Regions from separate parts of the Bradyrhizobium sp. NBAIM03 genome, predicted to be linked through region 1. Evidence: riboswitches for the same ligand, from Rfam matches in the RefSeq annotation. Region 1 holds a riboswitch; the other holds the start of a gene.

What was found. A riboswitch is a leader RNA that binds a small molecule or an ion and turns the genes downstream of it on or off. The one in region 1 is predicted to bind S-adenosylmethionine.
Region 2: it holds a riboswitch for S-adenosylmethionine, as region 1 does, so the genes downstream of both, I6F21_RS13025 (O-succinylhomoserine sulfhydrylase) here and I6F21_RS12190 (homoserine O-acetyltransferase) in region 1, are expected to answer to the same signal.

Annotation. Positions count from the first base shown of each region.
Region 1 covers NZ_JADYVS010000007.1:8,817-16,649, forward strand. Annotated here, with positions in the region: gene I6F21_RS12170 (MOSC domain-containing protein) at 194-982, shown strand; gene I6F21_RS12175 (TIGR02594 family protein) at 1,104-1,757, opposite strand; gene I6F21_RS12180 (alpha/beta hydrolase) at 1,971-2,834, shown strand; gene metW (methionine biosynthesis protein MetW) at 2,951-3,613, opposite strand; gene I6F21_RS12190 (homoserine O-acetyltransferase) at 3,616-4,818, opposite strand; SAM riboswitch at 4,913-4,992, opposite strand; gene I6F21_RS12195 (chorismate mutase) at 5,149-5,997, shown strand; gene hisC (histidinol-phosphate transaminase) at 6,032-7,129, shown strand; gene I6F21_RS12205 (prephenate/arogenate dehydrogenase family protein) at 7,126-7,833, shown strand, end outside.
Region 2 covers NZ_JADYVS010000007.1:175,856-183,688, forward strand. Annotated here, with positions in the region: gene I6F21_RS13015 (hypothetical protein) at 1-611, opposite strand, end outside; gene I6F21_RS13020 (2'-deoxycytidine 5'-triphosphate deaminase) at 806-1,912, opposite strand; SAM riboswitch at 2,023-2,102, shown strand; gene I6F21_RS13025 (O-succinylhomoserine sulfhydrylase) at 2,179-3,366, shown strand; gene I6F21_RS13030 (SGNH/GDSL hydrolase family protein) at 3,481-4,470, opposite strand; gene I6F21_RS13035 (lipolytic enzyme) at 4,483-5,262, opposite strand; gene I6F21_RS13040 (OpgC domain-containing protein) at 5,262-6,518, opposite strand; gene apaG (Co2+/Mg2+ efflux protein ApaG) at 6,713-7,105, shown strand; gene I6F21_RS13050 (Hsp33 family molecular chaperone) at 7,294-7,833, opposite strand, start outside.

The DNA of each region.
Region 1 (7,833 bases):
AACGGCATCTTCATTGGGTTTCCAATTACCGCATTGACGTTTCTCAACCGGTAACGGTCGTCTTTTGCCGGCGTTGCCGCCGGCCTGGGCCAGATGTGGGAAGCAGGTTGCGGATGCGAAAGAGGCAACTTCACAATTTCGTGCGCGCGGGAGCGGGCTTGGCGGTGGCGGGCCGAATCCCTTAAGTAGCGGCATGACAGCCAGCCATACCGCCGAGATCACCGGCCTCTACCGCTACCCGATCAAGGGCCTGACGCCGGAGCGCCTGTCGCACGTTCCTTTGCGGGTCGGCCAGACCCTGCCGGCCGACCGCCGCTACGCCATCGAGAACGGCCCGAGCGGGTTCAACCCCGAGGCGCCCGAATGGAAGCCGAAAATCCAGTTCCTGATGCTGGCGCGCAATGAGCGGCTGGCCGAGCTCGACAGCCGGTTCGACGACGAAACCAACGTGCTGACCATCCGCAAGGACGGCCAGATCGTCGCCAGCGGCGATCTCGAGACCGCCGCCGGGCGCGCCGCCATCGAGGCCTATTTTCGCGAGAACTTCCAACCCGAGTTGAAGGGCCCGCCCAAAATTCTCTCCGGCCGCGACCACAGCTTCTCCGACGTCGCCCGCAAGGTCGTCTCCATCATCAATCTCGACAGCGTCCGCGCCATCGAGACCATGCTCGGCGGCGTCGCCGTGCATCCGCTGCGCTTCCGCGCCAATCTCTACGTGAAAGGCTGGCCGGCCTGGTCGGAGCTCGACCTCGTCGGCCAGACGCTCGCGATCGGACAGGCCCGGCTGAAGGTGATCAAGCGCATCGTCCGCTGCCCGGCCACCAATGTCGACCCCGAGACCGCCAAGCGCGATCTCGAAATCCCGCCCACGCTCTCGCGCCATCTCGGCCATATGGACTGCGGCATCTATGCCGAGGTGATCGCCGACGGTGACGTCGGCGTCGGCGATGTGGTGGCGGTGGAAGAGCCGAAGCTGCTGTGAGCTAACTCCGCTGCCGTAGGGTGGGCAAAGGCGCTCTTGCCCACCATCTCGTCGAGCGGAGGGAGGTGGTGGGCACGCTTCGCTCTGCCCACCCTACGAGACCGTCGCTACAGCTCCACCGTCAGTTCGGCATCACATACGCATAGATCTTGCCGCGCGAGACCGGGGCTTCGCGGACTCGGTTGCCGTTGTTGCCGGAGATCATGATCGGATTACCCTGCGCGTCGATGCCGGTGATGATGCCGACATGACCGCCGCGGCGGCCGCGCGACATCACGGCGATGGCACCGACCTGCGGTCCGGAGATGCGCGTGCCGTAGCGCGCGAACGAGCTCGCCATGTCGGAGCCGGTGCCCCGATGGCCGGTATGCTCCAGCACCATGTTCATGAAGCGCGCGCACCACAGGCGGCCGCGCCCGGTCGGATTGCCGCCGATATGGCGGCGCGCCTCGGAGACGAGACCCGATCCTCCGCTGAAGCCTCCGTTCATGCCGGCACCGCTGGCATTGGCATTCGGATCATAGCTCGCCTGGGTGTCGGCGAAGCCGCTTGCCTGCAATTGCGCCGCGCTGCGCTCGAAGCGCGAACTGCGGGCATGATGGCGATAGTGACGGTGGTGATGATGTCTGGCGTGATGCACGTAACCGTGCCGCTCTGCGCTATGACGATGATACGGCCGTGCCGAGGCCGGAGAAACGAACACGGCGACCGCCGCGAAGAACAGCGCCAGCGCGACAACACAACGCGACAGGCGAGACGCAAACAACTCGAACATTCTTCATCCTTCTTGACACCCCCACTTCCCGCCGGCCCGTGCAATGGCCGACATCCGTTTGGCCGTTAAGCCGCCCGATGTGGCGAGAAAAAGACGCAACGCCCGCGAATGGCTGCAATGATTTTGTGTTCGTGCTCGGCGCTGCTGCCGCATTGCCGACAACAGAATTAACTGCGATCCTCGAACACGGCTTGAAACAGAGGGAAACGGTTAATGCCCCACGCCACGACCAGGGACGGCGTCCGCATCTATTTCGAGGAGGCGGGCCAGGGAACGCCGATACTTTTTCTGCACGAGTTCGCGGCCGACTACACCAATTGGGAGCCGCAGATGCGCTACTTCTCGCGTGGCCATCGCTGCATCACCTATTCGGCGCGCGGCTACACGCCGTCGGACGTGCCTGACGGCGAGGTCTACACCTACACGCATTTCTACACCGATGCGCTTGCGGTGCTCGATCATCTCGGCATCGAGCGCGCGCATCTCGTCGGTCTTTCGATGGGCGCCTATTCCTCGCTGCAGATCGGACTGAACGCGCCGCAGCGCGCGCTGTCGATGACGCTGGCCGGCGTCGGCTCCGGCTCGGAGCTCGAGAACCTGGAGACCTGGCGCACGCAGTGCCGCGCCAATGCCGAGCAGTTCGAGACGCTGGGATCGGTGGAGGTCGCGAAAGTCACGCGCGAGGCGCCGAGCCGGATTCCGTTCCTGGTGAAGGATCCACGCGGGCATGCCGATTTCTACGCCGCACTGGCGCGGCACGATGCCATGGGATCGGCGCGCACCATGCGCGGATTCCAGGGCGGCCGTCCCTCGATCTACACGATGACGGACGCGATCAGAGGCGCGGCAACACCCGCGCTGATCATCTGCGGCGACGAGGACGAGCCTTGCATGGGCGCCAGCCTGTTCCTGAAGAAGCACCTGCCCGCGGCGGGGCTCGCGATGTTTCCGAAGTCCGGCCACGTGCTGAACCTGGAGGAGCCCGCGCTGTTCAATGAGAGTGTCGAGCGGTTCGTGACGCTGGTGGAAGCAGGACGTTGGCCGGTGCGGGACCCGCGGTCGCTGGTTTCCCACTAGCTGTCATTCCGGGATGCGCCGAAGGCGCAGGCCCGGAATCCATCGGGCTGCAGGCGCTGTCGGACGATGGATTCCGGGCTCGATGCTTCGCATCGCCCCGGAATGACGGAGAGAAACTACTTCCCCCCGCCGCGGCTCAGCAAGAACACCGCCTGCTCGCCGAACATGTTCCACACCCACCAGGGCAGGTTCAGCGGCACCGGGCGGCCGTAGAGATCGAGCGCGACCGAGCGCTCCATCTTGACGTTGATCTCGTCGCAGAGCTGCACGAAATCCTTGATGGTGCAGAAATGGATGTTGGCGGTGTCGTACCAGGTCGCCGGCAGATTCTCCGTGCGCGGCATGTGGCCGCCGATCAGGAGCTGGAGTCGCATCTTCCAGAACCCGAAATTCGGGAACGAGACGATGGCGCGGCGGCCGATGCGCAGCAGGTTCTCCAGCACGACCTTCGGCTGCCGCGTCGCCTGCAGCGTCTGCGACAGGATCACGTAGTCGAAGGCATCGTCGGGATAGTTGACGAGATCGGTGTCGGCATCGCCCTGCACCACCGCGAGCCCCTTGGCGACGCAGCGGTTGACGCCCTCGCGCGACAATTCGATGCCGCGGCCGTCGATGCCGCGGGTCTCCAGCAGCTGAAGCAGATCGCCGTCGCCGCAGCCGACGTCGAGCACCTTCGAGCCCGGCTTGACCATCTCGGCGACCAGCCGATGATCGGCGCGATAATCACCGGACGGCCTGGCCGCAACGCCGTCCAGCGGCAGCACTTCCTGCACGGACATCGCTAACGGTCCTCGAGGTTGAGCCCGCGGGCCTTGCCTGCCGATTGCAGGAAGGCCCGGGAGATGTCGAAGAATTCGAGCACGTCGAGCAGGAAGGCGTCGTGGCCGCGATCGGTCTCGATCTCGGCGAATGACACGCGCGCGCTCGAAGCGTTCAGCGCGTGCACCAGCGCGCGCGATTCCGAGGTCGGAAACAGCCAGTCGCTGGTGAAGGAGACCACGCAGAAGCGGGTCTTGATGTCGGCGAAGGCCTTGGCCAGCACGCCGCCATGGTCGGCGGCGATGTCGAAATAGTCCATCGCCCGCGTCAGGTAGAGATAGGAATTGGCGTCGAAGCGCTCGACGAAGGACGAGCCTTGATAACGCAGATAGGATTCGACCTGGAAGTCGGCGTCGAACGAGAAGGTCGGCAGCTCGCGGTCCTGCATGCGCCGGCCGAACTTGCGGTGCAGCGCCGCGTCCGAGAGATAGGTGATGTGCGCCGCCATCCGCGCCACCGCGAGCCCGCGATGCGGATGGATGCCGCGATCGGCATAGCCGCCACCGTGCCAGTCGGGGTCGGCCATCACGGCCTGGCGGCCGAGCTCGTGGAAGGCGATGTTCTGCGCCGAGTGCCGCGTCGCGCAGGCGATCGCCAGCGCGGAGTACACGCGCTCCGGATAGGCGGCGGTCCATTGCAGCACCTGCATGCCGCCCATCGAGCCGCCGACGACCGCAAACAGCGTGTCGATGCCGAGCCGGTCGATCAGCATCGCCTGCGCGCGCACCATGTCCGGAATGGTGATGACGGGGAAGTCCAGGCCCCAGACCTTGCCGGTGGCGGGATTGATCGACGCCGGCCCGGTCGAGCCCATACAGCCGCCGATCACGTTGGAGCAGATGATGAAGTAGTGCTTGGGATCGATGGGTCGGCCGGGACCGACCAGCGTCTCCCACCAGCCCGGCTTGCCGGTGACGGGATGCACGTTGGCGACATGCTGATCGCCGGTCAACGCATGACAGATCAGCACGGCGTTGGAGCGATCGGCATTGAGCTCGCCATAGGTCTGGTAGGCGATCTGGAACGGGGAGAGATCGACGCCGCAATCGAGCCGCAGCGGCTGCTCGGTGCCGAAATGCGCAACCAGCGAGCTTGGATGATCGACCTCGTGCGACCGCTCGTCGGCGCTGATCGCAGGACTCGGTATCGACTTGACGCTACCCATCTCGGACATCGACCTCGTTTGCGACTGGCTGCTCGACCGCGCCGCTGACATCAGGCCATGAAAAACCCGGCCTGAACGATAGGTTCGGCCGGGATCGGAAGCGTCCCCGGCCTGTTTAGCGAGTTTTTTAACGTGGCTGCAAGCCGGCCGGCTCAAATGACCACGGAACGGGCAAAAGCTACCGTCTTGGGCGGTTTTCGTCAAGTCGCGGCCCGGATCGGCCCAATTCGCCTCTGCCGCGACGCCCGCAAAGCACGTCATTTCTCTTTGCTTTCGCCGCCCCGACTGCCTAATCAGGATATCCCCCACCGGAACGATCGACGACCAGACATGTCCCAACGTCCGCCCGCGCCACCATCGCTTCAGGAACTGCGCAAGGAGATCGACGCGATCGACGAGGGCATGCATCGCCTCCTCATGCAGCGCGGCGAGATCATCGATCGCCTGATCCAGGTGAAGCAGACCCAGGAGGTCGGCTCGGCGTTCCGGCCTGCGCGCGAAGCTTCGATGATGCGCGAGATCGTGCAGCGTCATCGCGGCATCCTGCCGCTCGACACGGTCGAGAGCATCTGGCGCGTCATCATCTCGACCTTCACTTACGTACAGGCGCCGTTCTCGGTGCATGCCGACATCTCGGCCAGCGAGGCGGCGATGCGCGATTCCGTGCGCTTCAATTTCGGCTTCACGGTGCCTTACGTCGCGCATTTCAGCGCACAGGCCGCGGTCGAGGCGGTAGCGAAATCCAAGGGTGATCTGGCAATGGTCTCGGCGACCTCGAGCCGCACGCCATGGTGGCTGGAGCTGGAAGCGGACGGCGCGCCGAAGATCATCGCGCGGATGCCCTTCATCGAGCGCGCCGACCATCCGGCCGCCTTGCCGGTGTTCGCGATCTCGCGCGTCGCCGACAGCGCCCTGGTGACGGAGGTCGAGACCTTCAGCGTGCGCGTCTCGGGATGGAACGCCGAGGTCGCCCGCGCGCTGTCGCCGCTCGCCGAGATCGTGGCCGTGCCTGATACCGCCTTCGACGGCGCGGCGCTCTTGGTCTCGGTCACCGGCGCGACCAGCATCGACAAGATCAGGGCTGCCCTGATCGAGGCGGGGGCCTCGGTGCGCTCTGTGGCCCTCGTCGGCAGCCACGCAACGCGCTATACGGTGCCCCCGACCGGGCCGAAATCGTAAAATCGCGAGCAGCCCAGCCTATCCGGAGTCCAAGATGTCCCGCCCCGTGCCGAATCCCGGCATTCTCGATATTGCGCCCTACACGCCCGGCAAGAGCCCGGTGCCGGAGCCGGGCCGCAAGGTGTTCAAACTCTCCGCCAACGAGACGCCGTTCGGGCCCTCGCCCAAGGCGATCGAAGCCTTCAAGCGCGTGGCAGATCATCTGGAGGACTACCCGGAAGGCACCTCGCGCGTGCTGCGCGAGGCGATCGGCCGCTCGTTCGGCCTCGATCCCAACCGCATCATCTGCGGCGCCGGCTCGGACGAGATCCTCAATCTGCTCGCGCACACCTATCTCAGCCAGGGCGACGAGGCGATCTCGACGACGCACGGCTTCCTTGTCTACCCGATCGCGACGATGGCGGTCGGCGCCAGGAACGTCATCGCCCAGGAGACCAACCTCACCGCCGACGTCGACGCCATCCTGAAGGCCGTGACGCCGAAGACGAAGCTGGTCTGGCTCGCCAACCCCAACAACCCGACCGGCACCTATCTTCCGTTCGACGAGGTCAAGCGGCTGCGCGCCGGCCTGCCCTCGCACGTGCTGCTGGTGCTGGACGCCGCCTATTGCGACTACGTCTCGCGCAACGACTATGAGATGGGGATCGAGCTCGTCGCCACCACCGAGAACACGGTGGTGACGCACACCTTCTCCAAGATCCACGGTCTTGCCGCGCTGCGCATCGGCTGGATGTTCGGGCCCGAGCACGTCATCGATGCGGTCAATCGCATCCGCGGTCCCTTCAACGTGTCGACGCCGGCGATGTATGCCGCGGTCGCCGCGATCGAGGATACCGCGCATCAGGCGATGTCGAAGCAGTTCACCGAGACCTGGCGCAACTGGCTCACCGAGGAGATCGGCAAGCTCGGGCTGAAGGTGACGCCGAGCGTCGCCAATTTCGTGCTGATCCATTTCCCGACGGACAAGGGCACGACCGCCGATGACGCCGACGCGTTCCTGACCAAGCGGGGGCTCGTGCTGCGCGGCTTGAAGAACTACGGCCTGCCGCATGCGCTGCGCATGACCATCGGCACTGAGGAGGCCAACCGCCTCGTCGTCGAAGGCTTGCGCGACTTCATGGGCGGCAAATGAGCGCGCAGGCGCACTTCCAGCGCGTGGCGCTGATCGGCTTCGGCCTGATCGGCGGCTCGATCGCCCGCGCTGCGAAGCTCCAGGGGCTTGCCGGTGAAATCGTCACCACCGCACGCTCGGAGAAGACACGCGCGCGTGTCGCCGAGCTCGGCATCGTCGATCAGGTGGTGGCGACCAATGCGGAGGCCGTGAGGGATGCCGATCTCGTCATCCTCTGCATTCCCGTCGGCGCCTGCGGACCCGTAGCGCAGGAGATCGCGCCGCATCTCAAGCCGGGTGCGATCGTCTCCGACGTCGGCTCGGTCAAGGGCGCTGTGGTCCGCGACATGGCCCCGCATCTGCCGGGCGGCATTCATTTCGTGCCGGCGCATCCGGTGGCGGGCACCGAGCATTCCGGCCCGGATTCGGGCTTTGCCGAGCTCTTCATCAACCGCTGGTGCATCCTGACCCCGCCTGATGGCAGCGACGCAGCGGCGACGGAGCACCTGCGCGCGTTCTGGGCGGCGATGGGCGCCAAGGTCGAGGTGATGACGCCGGATCATCACGACCTCGTGCTCGCGATCACCAGCCACCTGCCGCATCTGATCGCCTACACCATCGTCGGCACCGCCGACGAATTGGCGCAGGTGACGGAATCCGAGGTGATCAAATTCTCCGCCGGCGGTTTTCGCGATTTCACCCGCATCGCGGCGTCCGATCCGACG
Region 2 (7,833 bases), 170 kb from region 1:
CTTGGCCAGCTCGCGACCGGCAAGGCGGGCGCCGTCTTCGCATCGAACAAAGGTGCTTCGAGGTGGCGCGCGAACACGAGGCGCTGGTCGAGCTCGAGCGGATGGTCGTAGAGATGGTAATAGCCTTCGAGCCCGTCCTGGCCGTCGACGCTCTGCTTGGTGCAGACGAAGCCGAGCCTGAGGTCGCCGAGGGCCGCGCCATTGTTGGCGTGCCAGCCGCGCAGCATGGCGCGTGAGACTTCGCCCGGCACGCCACAGATCGCAGTGCCCTTCCAGATCCAGCGCGGCGGCGGATAGCGGATCCAAGCCTTGGTGTCGCTCTCGTACATGTATTCGACATGAACGCCGCCGATCCAGTTGGAGAGATAGTGGTATTGCGCAGCCGCGACCGCCGGCGGCAGATGGTCGATCCCGAGCTTGCTGAGCCCCGGCAGGAAACGCTCCTGCTGCTGGCGACGAAACACGCGGAAGACGAACTCTGCGGCATCCGCCGTGCCGCGGCGCGTGACGACGGTGAGGATCAGCCCGGTGAAGTAAGCGTGATAGAGATCGGCGACGGCGCGCCAGCGCTTCCATTGCGCGTGCTGCGCGAGGTCTGGTGCGATAGTCATGTTCGCTCCCGGCTTGTTGTTTTGCGGGAGTGTGTCATCGCGGATCGGGTGACGCAACCGGACGCGCTCTCGGTGTTATCGCCCGCGAAGGCGGGCGATCCAGTACTCCGAGATGGTCATGCTTGAATCGAGAGGCCGCGGCGTACTGGATTCCCCGCCTCCGCGGGGAATGACAGCGGTGGGTGAGGTTAGCACTACACCCTGAAATGCTTGCTGAGCTTCAGGCCTTGCGCCTGGTAATTCGAGCCGATGCGCTGGCCGTACATCGCGTCGGGGCGGGCCAGCATCTTCTCGTAGACGAGGCGGCCGACGATCTGGCCGTGCTCGAGGATGAACGGCACCTCGCGCGAGCGCACTTCCAGCACGGCGCGCGATCCCAGCCCGCCAGCGCCGGCATAGCCGAAGCCGGGATCGAAAAAGCCGGCATAGTGCACGCGGAATTCGCCGACCAGGGGATCGAACGGCACCATCTCCGCGGCGTAGTCGGGAGGCACCTGCACCGCTTCCTTGGAGGCGAGGATGTAGAACTCGCCGGGGTCGAGGATCAGGCTGCCGTCGGGACGCGCCGAGATCGGCTCCCAGAAATCCTCCACCGCGTAGCCGGCGCGGCGGTCGACATCGACGACGCCGGTGTGGCGCTTGGCGCGGTAGCCGACGAAGCCGCTCGCCTTCTCGCCGGAGAGATCGACCGAGACGGCAACGCCGCCCGAGAGATCGGCATCGTCGATGTCGACGAGACGCTCGCTGGCGTGGAGCGCATCGAGCTCGTCGGCATTGAGGATGGCATCGCCGGTGCGGAAGCGCACCTGGCTGAGACGCGAGCCCTCGCGCACCAGCACCGGAAACGTCTTCGGGCTGATCTCGGCATAGAGCGGGCCGTGATAGCCGGCGCCGATCATGTCGAAGCGACGGGTGCCGTCGGCGATCACGCGGGTGAAGACGTCGAGCCGGCCGGTCGAGCTCTTCGGATTGGCGGCAGCGACGATCTCCGGCGGCAGCGCCAGACTCTCGAGCAACGGCACGATGTAGACGCAGTTGGTCTCGAGCACCGCGCCGTCGGCGAGGCTGAACTCGTGCAGCTTCAGCTCGTCGATGCGCTCGGCCACGGTGGCACCGGGCCCGGGGAGGAAGCTGGCGCGGACCCGATAGGCTATGTCGCCGAGGCGCAGATCGAGGCTCGCCGGCTGGATCTGGCTCTCGACGAAGTCGTAGGCGGGCAGGATGAGACCTTCTTCCGCCATCGCCGCGATCATGCGGTCGGGCAGGATACCATTGGCGTCGGCGGCGACCGTGAACGTCAACCGGGGGTCCTCATTAGGGGTCGAGTGCATCCGGACATGCCGGAAATACAAGTCTTTTACGGCTATCCGATGGACGCCTTGACGGAAAGGGCATTGCGGAATATGAGCATCACTTATCCCGTGGTGATTTGAGCCGGCCGGCTTGCAGCCACGTTAAATAAGTCGCTAAACAGGCCGGGGACCTCTGTGATCCCGGCCCGTGGAGATATCCAGGCCGGTTTTTTTGTGACCGTTTTCGCCTCGACGGTCATCTCGGAGAGGGTCCTATGTCGAAGTCGTCTGCTGCCTATCGCCCCGAAACCCGCCTGGTCCATTCCGGCACCCTGCGCTCGCAATATGGCGAGACCTCGGAGGCGCTATTCCTGACGCAAGGCTATGTCTACGCCAGCGCGGAGGAGTGCGAGGCACGGTTCAAGGGCGAGGATCCCGGCTTCATCTATTCGCGCTATTCCAACCCGACGATTGCGATGTTCGAGCGCCGCATGATCGAGCTCGAAGGCGCCGAGGCCGCGCGCTCGGCGGCAACCGGCATGGCGGCGGTGACGACCGCGATCCTGGCGCCGCTCAAGGCCGGCGATCACGTGGTCGCCTCCCGCGCGCTGTTCGGCTCCTGCCTCTACGTCATCCAGGACCTGTTGCCGCGCTACGGCATCGAGGCCACGCTGGTCGACGGGCTCGATCTCGACCAGTGGCAGCGCGCGCTGAGGCCCAACACCAAGACGTTCTTCCTGGAGAGCCCGACCAACCCGACGCTGGACGTGCTCGACATCCCCTCGATCGCCGAGATCGCGCACAAGGGCGGCGCGCGGCTCGTCGTCGACAACGTGTTCGCGACGCCGATCTGGCAGAGCCCGCTCGCGCTCGGCGCCGACGTCGTCGTCTACTCTGCGACCAAGCACATCGACGGCCAGGGCCGCTGTCTCGGCGGCATCATCCTGTCCTCCGAAGCCTTCATCGCCGAGCACATCCACAATTTCATGCGCCAGACCGGCCCGTCGATTTCGCCGTTCAATGCCTGGGTCCTGCTCAAGGGCCTGGAGACGCTGGGCGTGCGCGTGCGCGCGCAGACCGACACGGCCGCGCGCGTCGCCGAGGTGCTGGCGAGCCATCCGAAGATTTCGCGGCTGGTTTATCCCGGCCGCGCCGATCATCCGCAGGCGGCGCTGGTGAAGAAGCAGATGCGCGGCGGCTCGACGCTGGTCGGCTTCGAGGTGAAGGGCGGCAAGGCGGCGGCGTTCCGTGTGCTCAACGAATTGAAGCTTGCCAAGATCTCCAACAATCTCGGCGACGCCAAGAGCCTCGTCACGCATCCGGCGACGACGACGCATCAGCGCCTCAAGCCGGAAGACCGCGCCGCGCTCGGCATCAGCGAGGGCTTCATCCGCTTCTCGGCGGGGCTGGAGCACGCGGATGACCTGATCGAGGATCTCACCGCGGCGCTGGAGAAGGCGTGAGGGAAGCGAGGTCTCGTAGAGTGGATTAGCCGAAGGCGTAATCCACCTCTGCTGCATCCGCGGAGATAGACAGTGGTGGGTTACGGCTTCGCCTAACCCACCCTACGCACCCTCTCACATCGGCCGGTACGTTCTCACGTCGGCGGGCACGCTCACACCGAGCTTGATCTGGCCGACGGAGCGGATGATGTCGTCGCCGAGCAGCTGGGCGAAGCAGGCATAGCCCCAATCGTTCATGTGCAGGCCGTCGGCGATGACGAAGCCCTCGACCGGGATCGACTGGTTCTCGTGCCAGTCGCGCATCACCTCGAAGCGCGGGAAAATGCCGACCTTGCGGAGCTCGGCGACGTTGCCGAGCAGCTTGATCATCTTGCCGGCGCTCTCCTTGCGCTGGTTGACGGCCGGCGAATATTGCGGATCGACCAGCACGATGTCGGTGCCGCCGGCGGCCTGAATGCGGCTGATGCCGTCCTCGACCAGCTTGGCCGTATCGGCAGGATCGAGATTGCGCAGCACGGCGTTGGTGCCGACCTGCCAGATCACGAGATCCGGATGCCTGTCGATCACCTGCGTCTGCAGACGCTTCATCATCTCGGGGGCGTCCTCGCCGCCGACGCCGGCATTGATGACGCTGATGTCGGCAGTCGGATAGTGCCGGCGCAGCTGCGCGGCGAGACGATTGGGGTAATTGAACTCCGGCGAGCTCGCGCCGAACCCTTGAGTCGACGAGGAGCCGAACGCGACGATGACGACGGGCTGGCCGGCGGCCAGCTTGCTCGCGACATGCGGCAGCGAGCCCATCGCCTTGGAGCCGCCCTTCGGCGGCAGGCAGGGCACCCGGCTGAAGATGTCGGCGGCGGACTTCGCGACCTCCTTCACCTTGTCGATGGCGCGCGAGGTGACGCCGCGCTGCTCGGGCGACCTCGCGGCGACGGTGGTCTGGGACGGCGCAGCGGGCGCGGGATCAGGCGACTGGGCGGGTGCGGGGGTCGCCGGCTGTGCAGCCGGCGTCTGCGCATGCGAGGCGGGCGTCAGCAACAACAGCACTGCTGTTGCAGGCACGGCCAGCCATGACGTCAGGCAAAAAGGGCGGAGAGAACTCATTAACGCTAGACCTCAATTTTGCTGCTGGGCCGGCTCCAGATGAGCAGCGTCAATCACGAACTGTGCCAACGCCCGGCCAAGGCAATCATGGACCTGCTTCGCCAGCTCAGGCCCGCGGGACGGGTTGAACAGGTCGAACTGACCCTGTTCATTCCACTGCCGCATGATCGCGAAACGATCGAACAGCGGGATGTCGTGCTCCTGTGCCACGACGCGCATATTATCGAGAAAAGGCTGCGCCGAGATCATGGTCTCGGTGCGCGGGCTATATTGCAAATTCATCAAGACGACGTCCGCCCCTGCCTTTTGCAACGCAACAACCCCGTCGGTCACCGCGCTACGAAATTCGTCGGGATCGATGGATCGGATAGCATCCACGGTCCCGGTCTGCCAGATGACCAAAGTAGGCGTTTTTGCTTCCATCAGCTTAACGAAGGTGGACGCGGTCTCCTCTGCCGTTTTCTTGCTCTGTATTTCTACGGAGACGTGCACCGGCTCGGAGGGCGGCAGTTTCTCCTTGAGGATCGCCTCCATGCGCGCCGGATAGGAGCTGCTCTCCGACGACGGAATCGTGGTCGAGCGGCTGCCGATCACCAGGATGTCGAGCGGTTTGCCGGCCTTGATCGCCTCGGCGACCTTGGGCAGCTGGCTTTCGCTGGTCAGCAGATAGGACGGCAGTTCGCAGGCCGCAGGCATAGGGGATGCGGCAGACGCGGCATCGCCCGCGCGCGCCGTGGGCGCGGCGAGGTTACCGCATAGCAGGACCAGGCTCAGGAGAACCTTCGCCTTCATCAGCCCCCTCCCGCCAGATCGGCGTTGCCGACGGCGTTTTTGGTTTTCGCACCGCTCTTGTCAGCCACACGCTTGTACCACGAAATGACCCAGGCCACCCCCCACATGATCAGGATTCCGGAGAGGCTAATCAACGCATGCATGACCGGCCCGCCGGAGATTTCGGCGAGGACGAAATGGCCGGCAAAGGCCAGGAAGACGCCGAGGCAGAAGATCTCGAGCGAATGCTGACCACATAGAATCAATGGTCGCAGCCAGCGCGATTTCAAGCCCGGCCAGTCGCGGGGCAGGAAGCGTACGGTCAGCGCCGCCAGCGCCAGGAAGTGCGCGAAGCGCAGCACGTCGAGGTCGGTCTTGTCGATCGGATACATCCATTGTTCGATCTGCTTCGGCATGAACTGGGAGAGCTGGGGCACGTACCAGGTCAAGGTCACGTAGAACGCCGCGATGAGATAGGCGATCGAGATCCACATCGTCACGGGCGAGGCCAGGATGCCCGACATGCGACGCGCACCTCCGAGCGCGCACCAGGCACCGAACACGAACAGCAATTGCCAGGCGAAAGGATTGAAGGCCCAGAAGCCGTTCGGATAGGCCGACAGGTAAAGGTCGTACTCCCAGGTCACCGCGTAGAGCAGGACCGACAGCCCGAGCGTGACGTCCGGCCGCCATTTCATCGACCACAGGATCAGAGGCAGCGCCAGCATCAGCACGATGTAGAGCGGCAGCACGTCCATGTTGACGGGACGGAAGCGCAGCAGCAGCGCTTGCACGATGGTGACGTCGGGCTGCTTGAGGAAGTCCATGATGCCCATCTCTTCGGTGTAGAGCGGGTTCTCGAACCTGGTCGCCACATAGGAGATCTCGGCGAGAAAGATCGTGAACAGGAAGACGTGGGCGACGTAGATCTGCCAGACCCGGCGCAGGATGCGCGCGGTGGCGATGAGAACGCCGCTCTCCAGCATGGCCCGGCCATAGACGAAGGCCGCGGTGTAGCCGGAGATGAAGATGAAGATCTCGGTGGCGTCGCTGAGGCCGTAATTGCGGATCGTGAACCAGGTCAGCAGACTGGGCGGCAGATGGTCGATGAAGATCAGCCACAGCGCGAGCCCGCGGAACAGATCGAGCCGGAGCTCGCGCTCGCCGATGGCGGGCAGCGTGATGGCCGGTGCCGCGGCGCGCGCCTTGGTCCCCGCAGGCTTGGCGCCCGCGGTTCCTGCGATGGTCGATCCCGTCACTTGGTCGGCAATGGTCATCGGGGCCTGGAAACCGTTCCGCAAATCGCGACGTCGAAGCAGTGTAATGGTCCGGGTGTCGTCTCGCAAAGCGCGCGGATCACATAAGGGTGTCTCCCTCGGTGGTGTGCTTTTCCTCCAATTCTGGCGGGACGATGTCGCCAAAGCCGCCGGCGGGGTTTGGTTCCCGAGGCGGATTCGGTATGATGACAGCCATGTACCGCGCCGTGACCCGCCAGATCGAAGTGACCGTCGAGCCGAACTTTGTTCCGGAGCAATCGTCGGCCGACCGCTCGCGCTACTTCTGGTCCTACACCATCGTCATCACGAATTCGGGCGAGGAGACCGTGCAGCTCAAGACACGGCACTGGATCATCACCGATGCCTCCGGCCGCCAGCAGGAGGTGAAGGGCGAAGGCGTGGTCGGCGAGCAGCCGATCCTCGCCCCCGGCGAACGCTTCGAATACACCTCCGGCGTGCCGCTCTCGACCGCCTCGGGCTTCATGACCGGCCGCTACCAGATGGTCAGCGAAACCGGCGAGCGTTTCGAGATCGACGTGCCGACGTTTTCGCTGGACAGCCCCGACAACAAGCGGGTGTTGAATTAGAGAGGCGAGTTCGCCGTAACACTCACAACTGTCATGCCCCGGCTTGACCGGGGCATCCAGTACGCCGCGGCCTCTCGTTTCGATCAGCATCGTCTCGGAGTACTGGATCGCCGGATCAAGTCGGGCGATGACACCGCGCGTGTGGCACTGCTCCACTCGACATTGCGAGTGCAGCGACGCGGGTAGGCTCAGGCGTCCTCGACGCCCGCCTCGTGCGGCGTGAACTGGTACACCGACGAACAGAATTCGCAGGTGACGACGACCTTGTCGTCCTTGACCATGGCGGCGCGGTCGTCGTGCGAGAAGCTCTTGAGCATCGCGGCGACCGCATCGCGCGAGCAGGAGCACCGCGCCTCGAGCACCTGCGGATTGAACACACGCACGCCGCGCTCCTGGAAGAGGCGGTAGAGCAACCGCTCGCCGGAGAGCTCGGGATCGATCAGCTCGACGTCTTCGACCGTCTCGATCAGCGAGCGTGCCTCGACCCAGGCATCGTCTTCCGCGACGCTGTGCACCTCGGTGCCGTCGGGCGCATCGCCGGGATGCAAGTCCGCCTGCCGCGCGCGCTCCGGCGCCTTCGGCAGAAATTGCATCAGCATGCCGCCGGCGCGCCAGCGATGCTTGCCGCCGTCGCTCGAGCGCCACTCCTCGCCGACCGCGAGGCGCACGCGCGTCGGGATCTGCTCGGAGCGCAGGAAATATTCGTGGGCGGCGTCTTCCAGGCTGCC